One region of the Alteromonas sp. H02 genome, then DNA from elsewhere that is predicted to be linked to it. Evidence: predicted binding sites of a transcription regulator. Region 1 holds the regulator's gene; each other region holds the start of a gene.
The links. The regulator sigma-54, encoded in region 1, starts transcription at its own class of promoters, with help from an activator protein. The targets are predictions, from matches to a motif close to GTTGGCACGNNNNTNGNNT.

Region 1 (3,167 bases):
GATTGTTGGCCTGTTAGGCCCCAATGGTGCAGGTAAAACCACCACTTTTTACATGATTGTAGGCCTGGTGGCACTGGATAAGGGCGATATTCGCATCGACGAGATGGATCTGACCCGCCAGCCCATGCACGAACGTGCCCGCAACGGAATTGGTTATCTACCCCAGGAAGCCTCTATTTTCAGAAAGTTAACGGTTTTTGACAATATCATGGCAATATTGCAGACACGCAAAGACCTTTCTTCTGCCGAACAGCAAAATGAAGCCGATGCGCTACTTGATGAATTCAATATCAACCATATACGTAATAGTACAGGGATGAGTTTGTCGGGGGGAGAGCGGCGTCGGGTAGAAATTGCCAGGGCACTGGCGGCGAATCCAAAATTTATTTTGCTCGATGAACCCTTTGCGGGAGTTGACCCAATTTCGGTTAATGATATAAAGAAGATCATACAGCATCTTCGTGACCGTGGAATTGGTATCCTGATTACCGACCACAACGTCCGGGAAACCCTCGACGTATGCGAGAAAGCCTACATTGTGAGTCAGGGGGAATTAATCGCCCAGGGCACCGCCGAACAGGTTTTAAGTAATCAAAAGGTCAAGGATGTATACCTGGGTGAGCAATTCAGGCTATAGTTAGATGCATATAGACAACAAATTTTGTCCCGATCAATAATAAGCAAGGCGTTAAGAACAGAAGTAGATGAAACCATCTTTACAGCTCAAATTTAGTCAACAACTTACTATGACGCCACAATTGCAGCAGGCGATTAAACTGCTGCAACTATCTACTCTGGATTTACAACAGGAAATCCAGGAAGCGCTCGATTCAAATCCGTTATTGGAAGTTGATGACAACAGCGACAACGATACGGTTGAGAAAAGTAAACTCGATGCGGAAGCGGATGCCGCAGCAACCGCCAGCACCGAGACCAGCATGGACACCAATGAGGCCCTCGAAAAGAACGAGTTGCCCGACGAATTACCCATCGACAGCACCTGGGATGAATATTATTCGGCCTCCTCAGCGCCAGCGCCAGGCCCTGCTTCCAACGACGATGAGAATGTTTTTCAGGGTGAAACCACCGACAATATTCAGGACCACCTGCTCTGGCAAATGCGCCTCACGCCCTTCAGCGATGTAGACCGTGCCATTGCGATTGCCATTATTGATTCGATTGACGAATCAGGATATTTAACCGTAACAGTTGAAGATATCCTGCAGAGCGTCAATACTGAAGATATGGAAGAACCGGTTGAAGTGGACGAAATTGAATGCGTGCTGAAACGGATCCAAATGTTCGACCCGATTGGTTCAGGCTCACGTACCCCGCAGGAGTGTCTACTGGTCCAGTTAAAACAATTTGCTCCCGACACGCCATGGCTCAAGGAAGCAAAAACCCTGATTGAAGACTATGCCGACCTGCTGGGCAGCAAGGACTATCGCACCTTAATGCGTAAATCACGCCTGAAGGAAGACGATTTGCGTGAAGCAATGCGCTTACTGCAAACCCTTAATCCGCGTCCGGGCAGTGCATTAATTACTCAGGAGCCCGAGTACGTTATTCCCGACGTATCGGTCACCAAGAAAAAAGGCCGTTGGGTGGTTGAACTCAATCCCGACAGCCTGCCAAAACTGAGCGTAAATCAGCAGTACGCTGCCATGAGCCGTCAGGCCCGCAACAGTTCAGATTCCCAGTTTATTCGCTCGCATATGCAGGAAGCCAAGTGGTTTATCAAGAGCCTGGAGTCGCGTAACGAAACCTTGCTCAAGGTTGCTAACTGCATTGTGCAGCAGCAAATGGGCTTTTTCGAACACGGCCCGGAAATGATGAAGCCTATGGTCCTCAATGACGTAGCCGAAATGGTTGATATGCATGAATCTACCATTTCGCGGGTAACCACTCAGAAATACATGCACACCCCCCGCGGTATTTTTGAACTGAAGTATTTCTTCTCCAGCCACGTAGCCACCGAGTCGGGCGGAGAATGTTCATCTACTGCCATCCGCGCTCTGATTAAAAAACTGGTTGCCGCCGAGAAGCCCAGTAAACCACTAAGCGACAGCAAAATTGCTCAATTGTTGGCCGAACAAGGTATAAAAGTTGCCCGGCGGACAATAGCAAAATACCGGGAATCCTTGTCGATTCCACCGTCTAACCAACGCAAGAGCCTTATTTAGGCCGAAATATAAGGAAGACGAACTATGCAAATAAATCTTACAGGTCATCACATCGAGATAACCGATTCTTTGCGTAATTATGTTGATACCAAGTTTAGTAAACTGGAGCGCCACTTTGATCACATATCCAATGTGCATGTGATCCTCAACGTGGAAAAGCTTGCTCAAAAAGCCGAAGCCACGATGCATTTGAGTGGCGCGGAAGTATTTGCCTCGTCAGAAAATCAAGATATGTATGCCGCGATAGACAGTATGGTCGACAAACTGGATCGCCAGGTAATTAAGCATAAGGAAAAGCTCAAAAAGCACTAGGCCCAATTTAACCTTATGAATATTCAAGCCTTAGTTAGCCTGGATCGCACTGAATGTGCGGTCCAGTGCAACAGTAAAAAAAGAATTTTAGAAATCATCAGCGATATTGCTGCCGAAACCAACGCCGAAATTCAAAAAGAAGACGCGCTTAACGCCCTGCTCAGTCGTGAAAAAATGGGCAGCACCGGCATTGGCAATGGCATAGCGTTGCCGCATGGCAGACTGGCTAATCTTTCCAACGTAACAGCCGTGGTAGTAACCACCAACCCAGCCATTGCCTTTGACGCCATTGATGATAAACCGGTTGATATCTTTTTTGCCATTCTGGTACCAGAAAACCAGACCGAGGGGCATTTGCAGACCCTCGCCACGATTGCCGGCAAGTTAAGCCAGAAAAGCATTGTAAAAACCATCCGTAACGCCGAATCGAAGGAACAGGTTATCGCCGCACTATGCGACGAGGCTGCAAATTAGTCCGGCAGGGAGTCTGACAAAACCATGAAACTCATTATCATCAGCGGGCGCTCCGGCTCCGGCAAATCCGTTGCGCTAAGGGCGCTGGAAGATTTAGGCTACTACTGCGTTGATAACATTCCGGTAAACCTGCTCCCCACCCTCACCCATACCGTGGTCGACGAATACGATCAGGTAGCCGTGAGCATCGACGTGCGT
Region 2 (3,167 bases), 650 kb from region 1:
TTGTAATACTCATTTTGGTCTCCTCACCTTGTTAACTTGATTGTTCAATTCCAGGTTTGGCACATTGCGATGCCGTTTGAGGGGGGAGACCATTCCATCGTTGACCTTGCACTCTAGGTCAAAGAACAAAACGCGCTTAGTCGTACCTAAGAGCACGTTTGTTAGTGATTTATACTGCGTGGACTCAGCCTTTGTTTAAATTACTAACAGTTCGCTGCAAAAAATGTACAGAAAAGGTCGGCAGCTTCTAATAAACTTTTCATTCTTGCTGAACAGAGCTTAGTGCTTAGCATTTGCCGGAAGTGGTTTTTTCCCAACTAATCCGTTTGTGCAGATGAACGAATTACAGAAACTACAAGCTCAGCATAACCCAACCTACTCGTGCAAAATCTTTTGGGCACGAATGTAACTGTTTAAGTTATTGTGGTTTACGCGCTTACACCTTTACCTGAAAAACCGCCTTTCTTTTTACCGGCTTTATCGTAGGTCAGGGACTCTTTGGCCCGAACATCCATCATCAGGTTGCGCAAATGAACCAGGCGTAACTGACCTTGCTCAACGGCAAGCTGGTTTACTTCGGTACAATACTGGCATTCGCTGAGCAGGGTTTTGGCTTGGTCAATATGGGCCTGAATGTCTTCGGGGAGGGGCGCTTCTTGCTGAAGCGCCTGCAACTGCGGGTTAATGGCATCGTCGAGGTTTTGGATAGCACCGAGCAATTGTTCTTTTTCTTTGAGCAGCGTCATTAACGCTTCGGCATCCCTGGAGCTAATCAGATGCAACTCCTTGTCCAGCATCGCCTTGAGTGATGCAAGATTGTCAGTCTGTTGCGTTAATTGCTCATTCAGTATTGCCGTCATGGTTTATTGCTTCAGGACTTAAATCCAAAAATCTCCGATTCCAGGCGCGCAATCTTCTTCGCCAGTGACTGTGGATCCACTTTGTACTCACCACTTTGAATGGCTTTCTTCAGTTTATCGACCTTTTCCTGATTAACCGGCGCTTCGGCGCTTTTCTTCTGTACCTGATTTAACTGCTGAGCAGACTGCGTCAATGACACAGAATCCTGACGCGGCACATTGGCAGCCTGAGCTGTTGATGCGGCCGCTTGCTGCGCAGCCGTTTTATTTTGTTGTGGCTGTTGCTGACTGTTGACCTTGTTATTGTCAACAGGCGCTTTGGGTAAGCCATTGTTTACGTTGTTAATTGCCATAATTAATTTCCACTACCTTCTAAACCTCAATATATATATCGGCTGCAGGCAGAATTTCTTTAGGCTCAATTGCGTATTTTTCGTGTAAAACCCACGGTACTTGTAGCAACACTATCACAGATTCACCACAACTTCCTGGGTACTGGCCACTTCAGCAATGACAGACTTATTAGAACTGCTGTTTACCACTTCGATGGTGTCGCCAATTACGCCATCCTGTCGGGCAATGCCGGAGGTTTTTACCTTCATAGCTCCCGCATTGGCGCTAATGGTGATTCTATCACCTTTACAGATAAAGCATAGCATATTCGTTTGCACTGGCTGGCCTTCTCTGACCCGGTATTTCAGCCGGGCGCCCACCACATCCTTTAGCGAGGTGAAAGGGGTGTGTCGCAGTTGCTTAATGTCGACTTCTGCCAGCGACAAGTGACTGGCAGATAACACGGTATCCGGACTAATCATACTTGCTGTAACAACGATAGTACGAGTGCGGGTCACTTTGGCACTGGAAAATAAATACCAGTTGTTACTATCACAACTTACCCTCACATTGAGATATGATTGCTGCAGCGTGGCAGGGTCCACATCAAAACTAAAAGGGACGGTGCATTCCGGTATGTTAATGCGACTGTCTATGGGCGTCACATCCACGCTTAAATTATCGGCTAAATCGGTTTCCCGGGTTGGTGCCAGACGGTTTTCCAGAAACGCTTTAACAGCATTCGTCAGACGCTCGTGCGGCGTACTGGCGTTTTGTTGGGCAATTGCGCCAAAGTGAGCTAAGGTGATACCTGTAGTCAATATGAAAGCCAGGCGTGCAGGCAAAAGTAATGTTTTCAATATTTTCATGTTCAGATGTTTTCATTTTGACTATTATTAAATATAAATCAGCGAGTTTTGCTAATCAGAACAGCCGCGACAGTAAATTGACGCCACCTCTGTTAAACAGGAAACACGCAAACTCTATGCCCACATTGAAATATCGAGGTGAAGTATGTCTGGAATTTTAGATTCGGTTAATCAGCGTACGCAACTGGTCGGTCAGAACCGGCTGGAGTTGTTGCTGTTCCGTTTAAACGGTCGGCAGCGATTTGGTATTAACGTATTTAAAGTCCGTGAGGTGCTGCAGTGTCCGGCGCTTACTGCCATGCCAAAGCTTAATCCGTTGGTGCGAGGCGTTGCGCATATTCGCGGTCAGACCATTTCGGTTATCGATTTAAGTATGGCGACTGGCGGACGGAGGATCGAAGATCTTAAAACTGCTTTTATTGTGATTGCAGAATATAACCGCTCGGTTCAGGGGTTCCTGGTAGGTGCGGTTGAACGCATAATCAATACCAATTGGGATGCCATCATGCCGCCCCCGCAGGGAACCGGCAGGGCCAGCTACCTGACCGCCGTGACTGAAGTTGAAGGTGAACTGGTTGAAATCCTTGATGTAGAAAAGATCCTCAATGAGATTTCCCCACTGAATACTGAAGTGAGCGCTGAGGTTGCATCGACCCTTAATACTGACGCACATAAAGATAAAATTATTTTTATTGCTGACGATTCTTCCGTTGCCCGTAATCAGGTGAAAAGGGCCCTGACCACCCTTGGAATGGAAATTGAAATGGCCAAAAATGGCCTGGAAGCGCTCAAGCGCCTGAAAGAGATTGCCGAGGAAACCGGTGATGTTACCGACAAGGTAGGGGTGCTGGTGTCTGATATTGAAATGCCGGAAATGGATGGGTACACCCTCACTGCCGAAATTAAGAATACCCCGGAGCTGCAAAAATTGCATGTAGTGCTGCATACTTCTTTAAGTGGGGTATTTAATCAGGCGATGGTAAAAAAGGTTGGCGCAGACGACTTTATTGCTAAATTTCATCCTGATGAACTGGCTTCAGCTGTTCAGAAATGGCTTGGGCCTGAAGAATAATCAACGGAGTATTAACTGATTGATTAATAAGGA
Region 3 (3,167 bases), 1.3 Mb from region 1:
AATGGGTGAGTAACTGTAACTTGATGCCACTGTTACCAAAATGAGTACCAAGGCGCTGCACACGCTGGCGGACAGCCTCGTTCCACTCATACAATACAATGCCAACAGAAACTACCGCTGGTTGATAATGATCCTGAGTTATACCCACCTTTTCCTGTTTGCCTGCACCGGCAGACACCGCTAAAGACTCACTCACTGACTAATCTCCTTTCGAAGCCGGCTGATGATTTATCGCCTGTCGCTTTGCATCAGTTATTACAACTAATCCTGCAAAGTCGACGCCAATTTAGAAAAGGGAAAAATAGCCTTTAAATTTCAATAATATATATTGATAAATAACAAGAAATAGATAAGCAGATAGATGAAGGTTCGCCCAGATCTGCCCGCCAGTGTGAAAAATATTCACACCGGCGGTTGCACAGACTACCAGCTGATAGGTTTGCGCTTGCGGAAGAACATCCCGTTAGGACTGTCTTCATCGAGACTGGCCAGCCAGATAGCCGTGTCAGCGCCCTCTTCCGGCGTTAGTGGTGCACTGGGGCCGCCCATTCGGCTGTGAACCCAGCCCGGGCACATAGCATTTACTTTGACATTTTTACCGGCTGGCACTGACGCCGCCGTTTTCACTGTCAGCGCATTCAGCGCCGCTTTCGTGACCGCGTAAGCTGGTGGTCCGCCAAGTTTCTCTGCAAAGCTGCCATATCCACTCGACACATTAATAATACGCCCATAGTTGTTTTCCAGCATGGCGGGCAACACGGCTTTTGTCAGCATCGCCGGACCTTTTACATGTACATCAAACGATGACTGCAGGTCGTCTGCACTTAGCTCCGCGAGATTGTCACTGTGCATCACACCCGCGTTATTAATCAATATATCGATATCACCGAACACCGCCACTGCTCGTGTGAGAACGTCTTCCATTGCCCCCTGTGCAGTAATGTCCATCACGATTGGATGCACATCGCCATTGAGGTCTGCACAGGCCTGCTCTGCTTCTTCTTCGTCACGGGCTACCAGTAATACCTTGTGACCCAGCTTCAGCAAGCCTTTTGCTATTGCAAAACCGATCCCACGGTTACCTCCCGTTACCATCGACAAGGGTGTCATAACTTCTCCTTTGTGGTTTGGAATGTGTCACTGCCATTAACACGTTGTGCTACGGCTTCAACGCGTTGGCTTAGCAAAAAGATCACAGGCATAAGGCATGCCCAGATGGCGGCAAGTAAAAATACGGTAGGATAAAAAGCTAAGCCGAAAGTAACTGCCTGTAACTTCATACCCGCCACATAGCTAAGCGTACCACCGACCGCACCAAGTCCGGCAGCTAACCAGTAGTGTGTGCTGAGATATGCCAGACTGTGCCTCAGCGTAGAGGCAAAGGCGAACCATAGTAAAATAAGCCAGAAAGGGATCGGTAAGAATTGCCCGGAACCAGAAAAAATGTACACACCAAACATCGCCAGCAAACTGTCGGTAATGACGCCTGCGATTGCTGCAACCAGCACTACGGCGAATTCTGTGAGTGACTCCCCAACCAGCACAATATGGGCAATCAACAGCGCAGCAACCACCCACCAGTATTGATTCTGGTACAGGATAAGCAGCCACCAACTAGCCTGAAAACCGATAAAATTGATTAACTTAAACAATCCTTCACCCCACTAAAATAAACCGCACGGCACAATACTTGTATTACCAGTATTACCGAAACTAACGTTTTAACTGATTGCTGTAACTGATACGGCGCTAACGATTGTGGGTTCACTGAGGGAGAGAATAACCAATGAAGATGGTTAAGTATTATCTGTTGGCTGGCATTTTACTTTGTGTCATTGCGGCCTATGTGCCCTACTGGTGGATAAATGTGGTCATTCTGTGGACTGCGGCATCGCTGTTTGCCGTGTGTGTAGCTTATCTGACTAATTACCCCGAATTATTCAGAAAACGCGAAGACGGGCGGATCCCGGTTTACGTACGCTGGCTGTTTATTCCTTTTCTGCTGGGTGCCCGTTTCTATAACTATTATGAACGCAAAACCGATAAGGTACCCAATATTCAGAAAATCGAAGAACAACTGTATCTGGGTACACGACTGGTCGGTAGCGACATTGAAAAACTCAGCAACCAGGGGATCGACTGTATTCTGGATGTAACGGCAGAATTCGACGGCCTCGACTGGACCAGTTACCGCTATGATGTGGATTATCTGAATATTCCGGTACTCGACCATGCCAGTCCTACCAATGAGCAGCTTCACCTGGCACTAAACTGGATTGATCAACACATTCGCGATGGTCGCAAAATACTGGTTCATTGTGCTTTAGGGCGCGGTCGCTCGGTGCTGGTAATGGCTGCCTACCTGCTGGCCCGCAACGATGCGCTGTCAGTGGTTGATGTGATGAATAAGATTCAGTCAGTACGAGCTACTGCCAGACTTAATAAGCACCAGCTTAAGAGTCTTTCAGCGGTGAAACAACGTGGCCGTTTAAAATTAAATGCGCAGCTGGCTCTCATTGCCAACCCGGTAGCAGGCGGCGGCAAATGGAAAACGTACAAGGAAGAAATCCTTTCCCATTTAAACAGTCAGTTCCGGGTCACCATATATGAGACCACACCTGAGCTCGATGCCACCTGGCAGGCACATCAGTCAATAAAGGCTGGTAACGAAATATTAATCGCCTGTGGTGGCGATGGTACAGTTACAGAAGTTGCCACAGTAACCCGCGAACACCAGAAGGTGCTGGGCATTATTCCTCTGGGCACTGCCAATGCACTAAGTCAGATTGTATATGGCCTGCGTAGCAAGCTCGCGCCCATCACACGTGCCTGTGAAGTGATTTGTGAGCAGCAATATACGCCGGTGGATACGGCAGAATGTAATGGCAGACTAATGCTTTTAGTGTCTGCCATTGGCTTTGAGTCTCAGATGATTGAACATGCCGACCGAGAGGAAAAGAATAACGGTGGTCAGATGGCTTATCTTGAGGGCCTGTGGAAAGCAATGAACACCAGCAACCCGCAAAAGCTTCAGGTGACCCTTGATGATGAAAGCTTTGAGCTCGATACCCCTTCATTTGTTATCGCGAATGCGGCGCCACTTAGCACTGCACTCGCTCAGGGGGGCGACCTGCCGGATATGACAGATGGTGAACTGGATATCACCT

Region 2: the regulator sigma-54 is predicted to act here: its motif matches at 2,168-2,186, upstream of flgA (flagellar basal body P-ring formation chaperone FlgA).
Region 3: the regulator sigma-54 is predicted to act here: its motif matches at 1,678-1,696, upstream of AC566Q_RS13690 (diacylglycerol kinase family protein).

What each region holds. Positions count from the first base shown of each region.
Region 1 is NZ_CM185021.1:4,263,048-4,266,214, forward strand. Features, by position in the region: gene lptB (LPS export ABC transporter ATP-binding protein) at 1-637, shown strand, start outside; gene AC566Q_RS19785 (RNA polymerase factor sigma-54) at 705-2,183, shown strand; gene hpf (ribosome hibernation promoting factor) at 2,208-2,495, shown strand; gene ptsN (PTS IIA-like nitrogen regulatory protein PtsN) at 2,511-2,969, shown strand; gene rapZ (RNase adapter RapZ) at 2,994-3,167, shown strand, end outside.
Region 2 is NZ_CM185021.1:3,608,982-3,612,148, reverse strand. Features, by position in the region: gene flgN (flagellar export chaperone FlgN) at 429-860, opposite strand; gene flgM (flagellar biosynthesis anti-sigma factor FlgM) at 872-1,213, opposite strand; gene flgA (flagellar basal body P-ring formation chaperone FlgA) at 1,328-2,014, opposite strand; gene AC566Q_RS16735 (chemotaxis protein CheV) at 2,208-3,134, shown strand; gene AC566Q_RS16730 (CheR family methyltransferase) at 3,154-3,167, shown strand, end outside.
Region 3 is NZ_CM185021.1:2,961,130-2,964,296, forward strand. Features, by position in the region: gene AC566Q_RS13675 (hypothetical protein) at 1-196, opposite strand, end outside; gene AC566Q_RS13680 (SDR family NAD(P)-dependent oxidoreductase) at 424-1,110, opposite strand; gene AC566Q_RS13685 (DUF2878 domain-containing protein) at 1,107-1,652, opposite strand; gene AC566Q_RS13690 (diacylglycerol kinase family protein) at 1,787-3,167, shown strand, end outside.